2 regions of the Neorhizobium phenanthreniclasticum genome follow, and region 1 is predicted to be linked to the other one. Evidence: predicted binding sites of a transcription regulator. Region 1 holds the regulator's gene; the other holds the start of a gene.
The links. Region 1 encodes LexA, which represses DNA repair genes until DNA is damaged. Its sites were predicted from a motif close to TGTTCNNNNTGTGTTCNG; they were not measured.

Region 1 (7,456 bases):
CGCGCAGACGCGCGGAATTGGTGACGAAGAGGTCGTCGCCGACGAGCTGGCACGTGGCGCCGATCTTGTCGGTGAGCGCCTTCCAGCCGTCCCAGTCGTCCTCCGCCATGCCGTCCTCGATCGAAATGATCGGATACTTGCCGACGAGCTCGGCGAGGTAATCGGCCATGGCGCCGGATTCCAGCGTGCGGCCTTCGCCTTCCATCACGTATTTGCCGTCCTTGAAGAACTCCGTCGAGGCGCAGTCGAGCGCCAGGCAGACGTCGTCGCCCGGCTTGTAGCCGGCCTTCTCGACCGACTTCATGATGAAATCGAGGGCTTCCGGGGCGCTCTTCAGGCCCGGAGCGAAACCGCCCTCGTCGCCGACATTGGTGTTATGCCCCTGGGCGGCGAGTTCCTTCTTGAGGACATGGAAGATTTCCGAACCCATGCGCACCGCGTCACGCAGCGTATCGGCGCCGACCGGCATGATCATGAATTCCTGGAAGTCGATCGGGTTGTCGGCATGGGCGCCGCCGTTGATGATGTTCATCATCGGAACGGGGAGGACATGCGCGTTCGGACCGCCCACGTAGCGGTAGAGCGGCAGGCCGGCGGATTCGGCGGCGGCCTTGGCGACGGCGAGCGACACACCGAGGATGGCATTGGCGCCGAGGTGCGACTTGTTCGGCGTGCCGTCGAGCGCGATCATCGTCTTGTCGATGTGGATCTGGCTTTCGGCATCGAAACCACCGATCGCATCGAAGATCTCGGTGTTGACCGCCTCGACAGCCTTTTCGACGCCCTTGCCGCCGTAACGCTTGCCGCCGTCACGCAGTTCGACCGCCTCGTGCGCGCCGGTCGACGCGCCGGACGGAACAGCTGCACGGCCAAAAGAACCGTCTTCCAGATAAACGTCCACTTCAACCGTCGGATTACCGCGGCTGTCGAGGATTTCACGGGCGATGATATCGGTGATGGCGGTCAAAAGACTCTCCCTGGGCTTGGACGTCGGATCTATACGGTTCGGGTCACTGAACATGTCCCACAGTCAGTGACACGAAAATTACAATGCAGCCGCTTTTCGCGCTTTTTCAGGCAGGCGCTTCAGGCAGCCTTTGCGACCGCATCGAGGGCAAGCAGCTTTTCCAGCAGCCGAGGCATGTCTTTGAGATGCACCATGTTCGGACCGTCAGACGGAGCATTGTCCGGGTCCTCGTGGGTCTCGATGAAGAGGCCGGCGACACCGACGGCAACGGCCGCCCGCGCCAGCGTCTCGACGAATTCGCGCTGGCCGCCGGTGGAGCCGCCCTGTCCACCCGGCTGCTGGACCGAATGCGTCGCGTCGAAGACGACCGGAGCGCCCATCGCCGCCATAATCGGCAGCGAGCGCATGTCGGACACCAATGTGTTGTAACCGAAAGAGACGCCGCGTTCGCAGAGCAGCACATTCGGATTGCCGCTCTGGGTGAACTTGGCCAACACGTTCTTCATGTCCCAGGGTGCCAGGAACTGGCCCTTCTTGACATTGATGACGCGGCCGGTTTTCGCCGCAGCGACAAGCAAGTCCGTCTGGCGGCAAAGGAAGGCCGGGATCTGCAGCACGTCCACCGTCTGTGCGACGATGGCGCACTGCTCTTCCGTGTGAATGTCGGTGAGAACCGGGAAGCCGAATTCCTTCTTCAGATCGGCGAAGATTTCCATGGCGCTTTCGAGCCCGATGCCGCGCCTGCCGGAAATCGACGTGCGGTTCGCCTTGTCGAAGGATGATTTGTAGACGAGCCCGATGCCGAGCTTGTCGCAAAGCTCCTTCAGCGCACCCGCCATCATGAAGGCGTGGTCGCGGCTTTCCATCTGGCACGGGCCGGCGATCAGCGACAGGCGGGCATCCTGTGCGAAGACGACCTTGCCGTGCCCTTCGCCGACGGAGACGCGCGGATTGGCGGAGACTTCCATGAGACTATTCCTCGAAACCGAACAACACACCCTGGCCGGGCGCCGCCTGGACCAGCACACGGCCCTCCCGACGGACGAATGCGACGTCATTAGCAGCAAGGATGATCTCTGTCACGGCAAGATCGGCAGTCTTGAAGATGATCGCCCGGCCGCGCAGACCTTCGGCATTCGGCAACGGCGCAAGGGCGAATTCCGATTCGAGATCTTGATCCTGCATGACGCGGATGCGCGTGTTCGAAGCGACAAGCTCCACGGCCGCAGCTTCGATCCCGGCTTTCGCAAGCAGCACCTCTTCGAGCAGGGGCGCAAAATCGTCGGGCGATGCGGCCGAAAGAACGATCTCGCTCAAGCCGGTCACCGTATTGGAATGGCGTTCCAGTTCGCCTCGATCGGCCGGCAGCGGATTGATCCGCTGTGCAGAGAACAAGAAGAAATCCGGCGCATGCTCGTCTCCCGCAAAGGCCAGCCGGAAGCTTGCCTCAGTCTCGGAACCGTCCGGCATCTTCACGCCGCGGGAGAATTCCAGGATATCGCCCGCGGAAATCCCGCGCAGCCTGAAACGCGCGTGATCGGCTGCCGCATCGCCCGTGGCAACCGCGAGGGCCGAAAAGCCCTGACTGTTACGCGCCTTGCGGAAGTCGAGATCCCGGGCGGTGAAGACATTGCCGCGCTTGGCCGCGGCTGTCGCCTGACGCCGGTTGGCGATCGCCAGCGGCTCCAGATAGGCCCCATCCGAGAAAAACACGCAGGCATTGGCCGTGCCGAAAGGATGAAAGGCCTCCGGCGCAACTGTAAATCCGAGTTCTGCCAGTCGCGAACGCGCGACGGCAAGGTCCGCCACCGGCAGAACGAGATGATCGATTAGTCTAGCATTCACGCGAGAGCCCCCAGAATCCGGAATCGCAGCACTACATTGGCAGCGGATCGGCTTCGAGCAAGTGGTGTCGAAAGAGATATGTTGCAGACATCCATGAAGAAAAATCATCATACTTCACGAAAATTTAGGGACTTGCGGAACACATATGGAACATATAGTGTATGTTCTTGATTTGTTTCCGACTCTCAAGGTGCCAAATATGCTCACGCGCAAACAGCAGGAATTGCTTCTGTTCATTCACGAACGCATGAAGGAATCCGGCGTGCCGCCCTCCTTCGACGAAATGAAGGACGCGCTCGACCTCGCGTCGAAGTCCGGCATCCACCGGCTGATCACCGCACTGGAGGAGCGCGGCTTCATCCGCCGCCTGCCGAACCGGGCACGTGCCCTTGAAGTCATCAAGCTGCCGGAAGCCTATCAGTCGAGCCTGCAGCCACGCCGCGGCTTCTCGCCGAGTGTTATCGAGGGCAGCCTCGGCAAGCCGCAGCCGGTCGCTGCCGCTCCGGCCAAGCCCGCAGCCAACGACGATCTCTCCAACGCCACCACGGTTCCCGTCATGGGCCGCATCGCCGCCGGCGTGCCCATCTCGGCGATCCAGAACAACACGCATGATATCGCAGTGCCCGCCGAGATGCTTGGTTCCGGCGAACATTACGCGCTGGAAGTCAAGGGTGATTCGATGATCGAGGCCGGCATCCTGGACGGCGACACGGTGATCATCCGCAACAGCAACACCGCCAATCCGGGAGACATCATCGTAGCGCTGGTGGACGAGGAGGAAGCGACGCTGAAGCGCTTCCGCCGCCGTGGCGCCTCGATCGCGCTGGAAGCCGCGAACCCGGCCTACGAAACCCGGATATTCCCGCCCGACCGGGTAAAGGTCCAGGGCAAGCTGGTCGGCCTCATCCGCCGTTACCATTGATCAATTGCCGAAGCGGTTCCGGGAGCGCCGAGGCGAACATCTTGTTCCGCCAGTCATAGTGGCGATGCCTGCTCCAGGGGCGGTCATGGCCGGCCATGGCGGGGCGAATAGTCCATTGCCGGATGTCGGCTGCGCCGTGCAGGGAAATTTCGAGCGCACCAGTCTTTCGCAAAGCATTGCCGTTGATCATCAATGCGCCGGAGCGGCAGTGATCGAAACGGGCGCGCGGCGCGATGATGATATGGGCGGCATCGCAGGCCGCACCGGCATAACGGCTGTCTTCGACGGAGGCTATGTTGGTGCCCCCGGAAGTTTTCACCCCGCAGAAGACACGCGGCTCGCATACGAAATGACCGGCAGGCACCTGCCTGATGCGGGACCGCGCCGTCTCGATTTCGGCCTGCGTCAGCTCGCGGCGCTCCTCAGGCTTCCCATCGGGCGGTTTATCTCTTGCTGATGACACGTCCGGTTTTATGGGATCGCCCAGGAGAAGTGCCCGTTTCCACTGGCCGTAGATGAAATCGGGCGGACGGGTGCGGTTGGTGGCAATACCTTCCCTGCCTATCACGGCAATCATCGTTCCGTCCTCGGCAACTAGAATATCCGGCAGGGGCTTCGATCGTTCGTGCCAGGAGAACAGCAATGCGGCGGCAACGAGCGGAATGCCGACCAGCCGAAGCCTGCTTCTCAAAAGGGTCAGCAGAAGAAAACCGGCCGTGGAGACAGGCAGGAACCAGGGATGCTGACGACCGATACCGGCGTCGCCGCCCCAGGCCGCGACATGTCTTGCTATGGAGATCACCGCTTCCAGGCCGAGACCCATGAGCTTCAGGAAAGGCGCATCGAGCCCGAACGGTACGAGCAGCATGCCGACCAGTCCGGCCGGCATGACCACGAAAGAAATGATCGGCATGGCGGCGAGGTTTGCCGCCAGGCCGCCGTAGGTCGCAATCCGATGGAAATGCTCGACCGAAAAGATCGCCGTCGACGTGCTGCCGATCAGGGTCGTGGCAAGAATGCCCGCAATGAATTTCCAGGAAGCCAGTACCGGCGTCACCACAGGGTGACGAATTTGCAGCGGTTCCGGATCGTGCTTTTTCGATCGATTTTTCCAGAGCGCATAACCGGCGACCAGCGCTGCGGTAGCCGCAAAGGACATCTGGAAGCTGGGCCCCAGGATTTCCGAGGGCGAAACGGCGATAATGATCAGGGCCGAAAGCGCCACGTTGCGCAAGCTGATCGACGGTCGGTCGAAGAAGACTGCGACAAGCATGACCGCCATCATGATATACGCCCGCTCGGCCGAAACACCGAAGCCGGAAATCAGGTAATAGGCGGTCGCCATCACGAGCGCGCCGGCGGCAGCGATCTTCTTCACCGGATAGGCCTGGGCAAACCCGGGAAAAAACGAAAGGACAGTGCGGACGCCGACAAAGAAGATGCCGGCGGCAAGCGCCATGTTCAGCCCGGAGATCGCGACGATATGGGCAAGTCCGGAAAGCCGGAGCGCCTCGGTGGTCTCCTTGGAAATAGCCCGGCGTTCGTCGGTCACGATCGCGGCTGCGAAGGCGCCCGCATCGCCCGGCACCGTTTCGCGAATATGGCTTGCAATGGCGCTGCGCAGATCAAAAAGCCCGCTTTCGAATTCTGCAATCCAGGCTCGCGGCAACGCCGGGCCTGCCTCCTTATTCGGCACTCCATAGAAAAAACCGACGGCGCCGATACCATCGAAATAAGAAGAGAAGGCGAAATCGTTAAGCCCCGGCAGCGCAGGCCCCGAAGGCGGCGATATGCGTACCCGGCCGCTGATCGTCTCGCCGGTTTCCGCAGATTCGTGCCGCGCCCTGGCAAGCAGCGACACCCGCTCCGGAGGGCGTCGGATCTCGGGATTGGCTGTCCGTCCGACGCGGACTAAATAGCGCCAGCGTCCATTCGCATCGATTTCCCGCCGCTCGACCACGCCGGTCAGTTCGGTCGTCACCGGCGAGTCGAGAACGACTGTACTTTGCCTCCATGTTTCCAGCTCCGCGAGCATCATGCCGCCGAGAAAGAGTGCGGCGGCGACCGGGATGATACGTGCCATGCCGAATTGGTGACGCGTTATGGCAGCAATTATGGTGCATGCGAGAAAAGCCACAAAAAACGGCAGAAAAGCCGGATCTTGCGGCAAGGAGAACCAGCATGCGGCCCCTGCACCGACGACAACGGGAACGAAGAGGAAGCCATGCCCATGCGCCTCCTCTTCCAAGATCATGGACGGCGCATTGCGCCACAGGCGCTTCAAACCCACGGATATACGATGCGGAAGCGCCCTCCCCGGATGCACCACCGACCTTCGTTCGAAGGCTGGAGAAAGCTCCGAAAGATGCCCCTGGTCCACCGATCGGGATGCGTCTTCGCCGAACGCGAAATCCATCGGCCTGGTTGCCGGCCGCCCCGTCTTGATCAGCTTCGGAAACGCAGTGTCTTCCGACATGAAACGCTAAGCCCGCCCCGTCGCCAAATCATGCGACGATGCAACCTGCGCGTTTCCCGCCCTCCCGTCAACTGCCCGGGAAACCTCAGCAATCCCAGAGACCTGAACCGGGTTGCAACAACAAGTTGGAAGCCCAAGCAAAAGCGGTTGCCTAATATTCTTTCGCGCTGCACAAAATGCTACCAACGACTGCTTGGCATCAGCTTTCGGATCATATAGCAAAGCATCGGACGCTTAATTCTTGTGGCGCTTTTTGGGCGCCACGCCGCCAAAAGGTTGGAGGATCAGCATGACGGATAAAAGCGCAAACGTGGTAGTCGGCGACAGACAAGTCGATCTGCCGATCAAGTCGGGCTCCATCGGTCCGGACGTAATCGACATCGGCTCCCTCTACAAGCAGACCGGTACCTTCACCTACGATCCGGGCTTCACTTCGACAGCATCTTGCGAATCCAAGATCACCTATATCGATGGCGACGAAGGCATCCTGCTGCATCGCGGCTATCCGATCGAGCAGCTCGCCGAGCACGGCGACTTCCTGGAAACCTGCTACCTGCTTCTCTACGGCGAACTGCCGACCGCCGCCCAGAAGAAGGACTTCGACTATCGCGTCACGCATCACACGATGGTGCACGAGCAGATGAGCCGCTTCTTCACCGGCTTCCGCCGCGACGCTCATCCGATGGCCGTCATGTGTGGCTGCGTCGGCGCACTTTCCGCCTTCTACCACGACTCGACCGACATCACCGATCCGCATCAGCGCATGGTCGCTTCGCTGCGCATGATCGCCAAGATGCCGACCCTTGCCGCGATGGCCTACAAGTACCACATCGGCCAGCCCTTCGTTTATCCGCAGAACAACCTGGACTATGCGTCGAACTTCCTGCGCATGTGCTTTGCCGTTCCGTGCGAAGAATATGTCGTCAATCCGGTGCTGTCGCGCGCCATGGACCGCATCTTCATCCTGCATGCGGACCATGAACAGAACGCATCGACCTCGACGGTCCGCCTCGCAGGTTCCTCCGGCGCCAACCCGTTCGCCTGCATCGCGGCCGGCATCGCCTGCCTTTGGGGCCCGGCCCATGGCGGCGCCAACGAAGCGGCACTCAACATGCTGACGGAAATCGGCACGGTCGACCGCATCCCGGAATATATCGCCCGCGCCAAGGACAAGAACGATCCGTTCCGTCTGATGGGTTTCGGCCACCGCGTCTACAAGAACTACGATCCGCGCGCCAAGATCATG
Region 2 (7,456 bases), on a different contig from region 1:
TCGTCTTGGGCTGAGCCGCGGATAGGCGGTGCGGCCATTGTTCAGATCGTCCGCAAAGGGCGTGAAGGCGTGGCCATCGGCGCCGTGCAAAAAGAGCGGCGCCCGCAGCGCCAGCCGGGCGCGCGAGCCCTTGACGGCCGTTACGAGAATCCGCGTGGCATTCTCGCCTGGCCTCGGATGGATGGGCGTGATCTCCAGTCCCCCGAACCGTTTACCGCAGGCATCGATGATCTCGGCGATCGATTGCGGCCGGGCGATCAGCGACAACTGCCCGCCGGGCTTCATGATCGCGCCGGCTGTACGGACCCATGCCTCGAGCAGTCCTTCCGTCATCGCATGCGCCTCGGCTTTCAGAGCATCCGGCGTCCTGCGGTCGGCCGCATCGTTGAAGGGCGGATTCATGATGACATGGTCGCAGATCTCATCGAGCAACCCCGCAGCAATTCGCGGCTTGCCGGTCAGCGTCACATCGGTCTCCAGCACCTCGACGCGACCGGCCAGAAAGGCGTTTTCGGGAAGCGCCAAAGTCCGGCGGGCGTAATCGGCCATCAGCGGCGATTTCTCCACCAGCAGGATCCTGGCCTGTTCCAGACGTGCGGCCACGGCAAGGCCGGCGGCACCGGCGCCAGCGCCGAGATCCGCGACACGAACCGGCTTGTCGGCCACCACCAGCGAGGCGAGCAGCATGGCGTCGACGCCGGAACGATGTCCCCCACCCTTCGGCTGCGTCACATGGAAGCGACCACGATGGAAGGCGTCGATGGTATGAGTGGAGGTCAAGGCCTCAGCTCCGCCGCCAGGCCCGCATCCTTCAATATCCCTCGCGCCTCGTCCGCCTTTTCCGCCTCGACGAGAAAGCGGCGCGGAAGAAGCCCGAGCGAACCTTCCAGCACGCTCATCGACTGGTCCGCGATCATGTAATGGATGCCGGCATCCTTCATCAGGCTCTCCGCCAGCGACAGGATCACGACATCGTTGGTGCGGATGATCTCCAGCATGACGCTTTTTTGAAACCCCATTAAATCCGGCGGGATGCGATTTGCCCTTGCCGCCCTATCCGCCTCTTTCTATGGTCGTTTAAAAGATTTCGATAGGGAGGCCTCATCGTTGGGCGTCGTCATACCGCTTGAAGAAGGTAAAAACAAATCCGCGTCCGTCAAACCTTTGGTGGATCTTACCAAGGCGGACATGGAGCGGGTCAACCAGCTGATCCTGTCCAAAGCCGGCTCCGACGTGCAGATGATCCCGGAAGTCGCCAACCACCTCATCTCATCGGGTGGCAAGCGTTTGAGGCCGATGCTGACGCTCGCATCCGCCTCGCTGTTCGGCTATCGAGGCGACGGACATGTGAAGCTGGCGACCAGCGTCGAATTCATGCATACGGCGACGCTGTTGCATGACGACGTGGTGGACGAAAGCGATCTGCGCCGCGGCAGATCCACGGCACGGATGATCTGGGGCAACCAGGCAAGCGTGCTGGTCGGAGACTTCCTGCTTGGCCAGGCCTTCAAGATGATGGTGGATGCCGGTTCACTCGAAGCGCTCGATGTGCTGTCGACAGCCGCCTGCGTGATTGCCGAGGGCGAGGTGCTGCAGCTTTCCGTCGCCAAGAATATGGAAACGACGGAAGATGATTACCTTTCCGTCATCCGCGCCAAGACGGCGGCACTCTTTGCCGCGGCTGCGGAAGTCGGTCCGATCGTCGCCAATGCAGACAAAGCCGGGCGCGCGGCGATGAGATCCTACGGCATGAATCTCGGCCTTGCCTTCCAGCTCGTCGATGACGCACTCGACTATGGCGGCAAGGCGGCCGATCTCGGCAAGAATGTCGGCGACGATTTCCGCGAGGGCAAGATCACGCTGCCCGTCATCCTTTCCTATCGCCGAGGGACAGAAAGCGAGCGCGCTTTCTGGCGCAACGCGATCGAGAATGGCGAAAGCAGCGACGAGAACCTCGAAAAGGCGCTCGGTTTCATCAACAAGTACGATGCGCTGAACGACACGATCGCCCGTGCGCTGCATTACGGCACAATTGCCCGCGATGCGTTGGCGCCGTTACCGGCGTCGCCGCTCAAGGCAGCGCTTCTGGAAGTCATCGATTTCTCCATCCAGCGCGTCAATTAACACGCTGGATCACTAACGAAGGTGTGACCGGCACCGCCCGTCTGCGGCGCGGGAGATTTCCTTGCGGACGTGCTTCAAAAAAGCCATTCTGTTGTGAATCAATTGGAGCATGTGTGGCGGCTGATTTCAGCGCCGTACCAGGCTCTACACGAAAGGCACCTTTCATGCGGCGGCAATCCAGCCTTCTTCTGCTCTCCAGCGCGGCGCTTGCGGCCGTGCTTTTCATCGGCCCGGTTGCACGCGCGGCAACCGCGGATCCGAGGCCAACAGCAGAAGACGTGGTGACTTTCGATGCCAGCGATGTGAATTCGTTTTCCGGCGCGTTCCTGGCAGGCCGCACCGCCGACGTGGATCATGACTACCTGACCGCCATCTCGCTTTACCGCAAGGCGCTCGATTTCGATCCGGCCAATCTGGAGATCCGCGAAAGGCTGATGATCTCGCTGCTGCTCAACGGCGATTTCGAGGACGGCCTCAAGGAGGCTGACGCGCTGAAGGAAGATGCGGCCGTCGAGCGGATCACCAAGATCGTCCGCGGCCTCGACGCCCTGCGCGACAAGAAGTTCGACACGGCGAAAAAGGTCCTCGCCTATGACGGGCCGAACGATCTCGACCGGCTGACGCATCAGCTCCTTTCCGCCTGGGCAGATATCGGCGCCGGCAAGGGCAAGCGCGCCATGGCCAATGTTGCCAATCTCAAGGGGCCGGCCTGGTACAAGGTGTTCACCAGCTACCAGCTCGGCGCCATGGCGCTCGTCACCGGCGATATCGGTACGGCACGCCAGCATCTCAACACGGCCGTCACCAACAACGAAGCCGTGGCAACCGCGCCCGATACCTTCATGCGTGCCGTGATGGCGCTTGCACGTCTCGAGGCCGCCGCCGGCAACAAGCAGAAGGCGCTCGATGCAATCGCTGTCGGCGATGGCATGGTGGCCAATTACGCGCCCCTGAAAGCACTCAGGCAGAGCATTGAAAAGGGCGAGAAGCCGCAACAACAGGTAACCAATGCCGCCGAAGGCGCGGCCAGCGTGCTCTTTTCCATCGGCGGTGCGCTCAATCGCCAGGGCGCCGAGGACATGGTGTCGCTCTACCTGCAGATATCCCACGCGCTGGATCAAAAAAGCGCCGATACGCTGATTCTGCTCGGTGGCATTGCCGAAAAGCTTGAACAGCCCGAGCGCGCCATCAAGTTCTATTCGAGCGTGCCGGTCGATTCGCCGATGCGGCGGATTTCCGAACTGCAGCTCGGCGTGACGCTCTCGGAAACCGGCAAGGCGGAGGAAGCCAAACAACATCTGAAGGCGCTGATCGATTCCGATCCTTCCGACATTCGTAGCTATATCGCCTATGGCAGCGTGCTTTCCGAAGCCAAGGACTACAAGGCCATGGCGGAGACCTACGACAAGGCGGTCGAGGTGATCGGCCCGGTGCCGAAGCCCGGCGACTGGTCGGTCTTCTTCCAGCGCGGTATCGCCTTTGAACGGCTGAAGCAGTGGGACAAGGCCGAGCCGAACTTCCGCAAGGCGCTGGAGCTCAATCCCGAACAGCCGCAGGTGCTGAACTATCTCGGCTACTCGCTGGTCGACATGAGCAAGAACCTCGAAGAGGGCCTCGACATGATCCGCCGCGCCGTCGATGCGCGGCCTGATGATGGCTATATCGTCGATTCGCTTGGCTGGGCCTATTACCGTATGGGCAAGTTTGACGATGCCGTGACGGAACTGGAACGGGCCGTGCAGCTGCGTGCCGGCGATGCCACGATCAACGACCATCTGGGCGACGCCTACTGGCGCGTTGGGCGCAAGCTTGAAGCGGTCTACCAGTGGAACCGGGCGCTCGTTTCCGAAGGCGAGGACATCAACCGCGAGCACATCAAGGAAAAGATCGAGAGAGGCCTCCCACCGCTCGATCCGACCGCGACCACTGCCGACCGCAGCCCGGCGGAGCCTGCCGCCCCGCCGCCGCCCGCACCGGCAAATCCCGACAAGAAATCCTGACGCTTCATGCCGATCGACAACATGTTTCCCGAAAACGGGCCTGCCGGCGAGGCGGGCCTTTTTGAACTGGCTCCTGCCAAGATCAACCTCGCCCTGCACGTGACCGGACAGCGGGCCGACGGCTATCATCTGCTGGAAAGCATCGTGACTTTCGCCGACAGGGGCGACGTGCTGAGCTTTGCCGCGGCGGAAGCCGACGACTTCATCGTCTCGGGCCGGTTCGCCCATTTCGTGCCGGCCGATGCGGCGGAAGGGGACGGGAACCTGGTGCTGCAAGCGCGCGACCTCTTGCGCCGGACGCTTGCAGATCGGGGCATTGCAACGACACCCGTCGCCATCCATCTCGAAAAGAACCTGCCCGTCGCGGCCGGGATCGGCGGCGGCTCGGCAGACGCAGCCGCAACGCTGCGCGGGCTCCTCCGCTTTTGGGATGCAAGCCTGCCGGAGCCGGAACTTATCGCACTGTGTCTGTTCCTCGGCGCCGACGTGCCCATGTGCCTCAAGGGCGAGGCGCTGATGGCCAGGGGCATCGGTGAAGAACTCGCCACGCTGCCCACCCTGCCCTCGCTGCCGCTTGTGCTCGGCAATCCGCTCATTGGCGTTTCGACGCCGGATATATTCCGGCGTCTGCTTCGCAAGGACAACCCGTCTATCGGCGCACGTGATGACGACTGGGTACCTTTCCTCAAAACGTTACGCAACGACCTCGAACCGCCGGCGCGTTCACTCGTGCGCGAGATCGATCAGATCTCCAATATGATCGGCGCCGAAGGGGCCATGCTGACGCGCATGTCCGGTTCGGGCGCGACCTGTTTCGGGATATTTCCTTCCCTCGAAACGGCCCAAAAAGCAGTGGACAGCCTTAACGAGCAGAAGCCGGACTGGTATTTTCAGGCCGTGCAGACCATCGGTACAGACCCATGAACCGGATAGACGAAACACGCCATTTCATTCCCGTCGGCATTGCGGTGCTGACCGTTTCCGATACACGCACGCCGGAGAACGACAAGTCGGGCGACACGCTCGTTGCCAGGATCGCCGAGGCAGGCCACCAGCTCAAGGCCCGCTCCATCGTGTCCGACGACAAGGAACGGATCGCTCAACAGGTTCGGGAATGGACGCTCGATCCGGAGATCGACGTGGTGATCACCACCGGCGGCACAGGTTTCACCGGCCGCGACGTGACGCCGGAAGCGCTCGAACCTCTCTTTGAAAAACGGATGGACGGTTTTTCCGAAGTCTTCCACCGCATCTCCTACGACAAGATCGGCACCTCGACGATCCAGTCGCGGGCGACGGGCGGCGTCGCCAATGCAACCTTTATCTTCGTGCTGCCGGGCTCGCCGGGCGCCTGCAAGGATGCCTGGGACGGCATATTGAAGGCACAGCTCGACTATCGCCACATGCCCTGCAATTTCATCGAAATCATGCCGCGGCTCGACGAGCATTTGAAGCGGGGCGCCGGAAAATAAGTCAGCGGGCTGACGCCGCCACCCAGGCAGGGATCATCTCGCTGACGAGCTTCGAGGCCTTCTGCCCCCTGGCGAGCGCTTCCAGGTCCATGCCGGACTTGGCGAGCGCGATCGCCTGTCGTTTCGGCAAAAGCAGGCCGTATTCCAGAGGCGGCACCGCACGCCCGATGCGCTTGAAGAACGGTCGCCGATAGGTTCGCGACGGCGCGAATCGGGCCGGCCGCTTGTTGAGCGCGATATATTCCATCACCTCGTCGATCCAACCGGCCTGCAGCCGCGCGCCCGGCTCCACCAGAAGCAGCCACTCCCCCCGCGCGCCGCGCAGGATGTCCTTGATCTCCCAATGGGTGTGGAAACGGCAGCCGGCCGCATCGGCGACGTGGGAGGTTCCATCCCGCGAGCCGTGATCGAGCACCACCACATCGCTTACAAGCCCTTCCACCGCGGCGGAAACAAGAATGGAGAGCGTCTGCGCCAGCTCTGATTCCTGGTCGCGGCATTCCATGATGACAGTCAGCATTCCTGACATTTACCGCATTGCAACAGGGAATGCCAGAAACGGTTTTCAAAATTTGTTCTTGCAATGTTCTCGTTTTGAGGCTAGGAATTTAATCATCACGAACGGGGAATTTCCCCTTCAGGAGCGTCCGATGAACGAGCTGTCCCATTTGCGGCAGGCTGCCTTTGCGCCTGCCCATACGGCGGATATTGCCGATGCGCTGGTGAAGTCCTCCGGCCTCAGGGTAGAGGTCGACCGTCGGCGCGGACGCGGCGCGGGCTTGAATCCGAGCGGCCGCTTCGAGGAGGAGCGCCGTGAGATTTTCGGCGACGGCTGGCAGACGATCGAGGAGCTGGAACCGTTCAAGACCGAGGTGCAGGTGGAAAAGCCGCGTACGGCAATCACCCGCAACGATTCACCCGATCTCTCCTTCGACCGTTCGATCAATCCCTATCGCGGCTGTGAACACGGCTGCATCTATTGTTTCGCACGCCCGACCCACAGCTATATGGGGCTTTCGCCGGGACTCGATTTCGAATCGAAGCTTTTCGCCAAGCCCGACGTGCCGAAGCTGCTCGAAAGGGAACTGAGCAAGCCCGACTACAAGGTGCGGGCGATCGCGATCGGGACGAATACCGATCCCTATCAGCCGATCGAGCGGGAATGGCGCATCATGCGGCAGATTCTCGAAGTGCTGAACAAGGCCAACCATCCCGTCGCTATCGTGACGAAATCGGCGCTGATCACCCGCGATATCGACATCCTTTCCGAAATGGCTTCGAAAGGGCTTGCGAAGGTCGGCATTTCCGTCACGACGCTCGACCGCAAGCTGGCCCGCACCATGGAGCCGCGCGCCTCGACCCCTCCCAAGCGTCTTACCGCTATCAAGGCGCTGACTGGTGCCGGCATTCCGACGGCGGTCATGGTGGCGCCCGTGATCCCGGCGCTTAACGATCACGAGATCGAGCGCATTCTGGAAGCCGGCCATGCGGCAGGAGCAGCCGAGGCAAGCTATGTTCTGCTCCGCCTGCCGCTGGAGGTGAGCCCGCTCTTCCGCGACTGGCTTCTGCAGAACTATCCGAACCGCTACCGGCACGTGATGTCGCTGATCCGCTCGATGCGCGGCGGCAAGGACTATGATGCCGAGTGGGGCAAGCGGATGAAGGGTGCCGGCCCCTATGCATGGCAGATCGGCCGCCGCTTCGAGATGGCGGTGAAGCGGCTCGGCATGGTGCGCCGCGGCCTGCCTTTGCGCGACGACATTTTTATCCGGCCGGACGGCGGAGGCATACAGCTTTCACTGCTTTGAGCACGACAGGCATGAAGCCTGCGATTTTTTGATTTTCTCTTTCCGGCACCTT

Region 2: the regulator LexA is predicted to act here: its motif matches at 6,170-6,187, upstream of ABK249_RS01075 (PA0069 family radical SAM protein).

Annotation. Positions count from the first base shown of each region.
Region 1 is NZ_JBEAAL010000020.1:120,003-127,458, reverse strand. Features, by position in the region: gene eno (phosphopyruvate hydratase) at 1-967, opposite strand, end outside; gene kdsA (3-deoxy-8-phosphooctulonate synthase) at 1,087-1,935, opposite strand; gene ABK249_RS23235 (VOC family protein) at 1,940-2,812, opposite strand; gene lexA (transcriptional repressor LexA) at 3,012-3,734, shown strand; gene ABK249_RS23225 (ComEC/Rec2 family competence protein) at 3,715-6,210, opposite strand; gene gltA (citrate synthase) at 6,500-7,456, shown strand, end outside.
Region 2 is NZ_JBEAAL010000001.1:211,064-218,519, forward strand. Features, by position in the region: gene ABK249_RS01035 (Nramp family divalent metal transporter) at 1-14, shown strand, start outside; gene ABK249_RS01040 (tRNA1(Val) (adenine(37)-N6)-methyltransferase) at 1-780, opposite strand, end outside; gene ABK249_RS01045 (putative signal transducing protein) at 777-998, opposite strand; gene ABK249_RS01050 (polyprenyl synthetase family protein) at 1,108-2,124, shown strand; gene ABK249_RS01055 (tetratricopeptide repeat protein) at 2,289-4,124, shown strand; gene ABK249_RS01060 (4-(cytidine 5'-diphospho)-2-C-methyl-D-erythritol kinase) at 4,131-5,048, shown strand; gene moaB (molybdenum cofactor biosynthesis protein B) at 5,045-5,596, shown strand; gene ABK249_RS01070 (glycosyltransferase family 2 protein) at 5,598-6,116, opposite strand; gene ABK249_RS01075 (PA0069 family radical SAM protein) at 6,247-7,404, shown strand.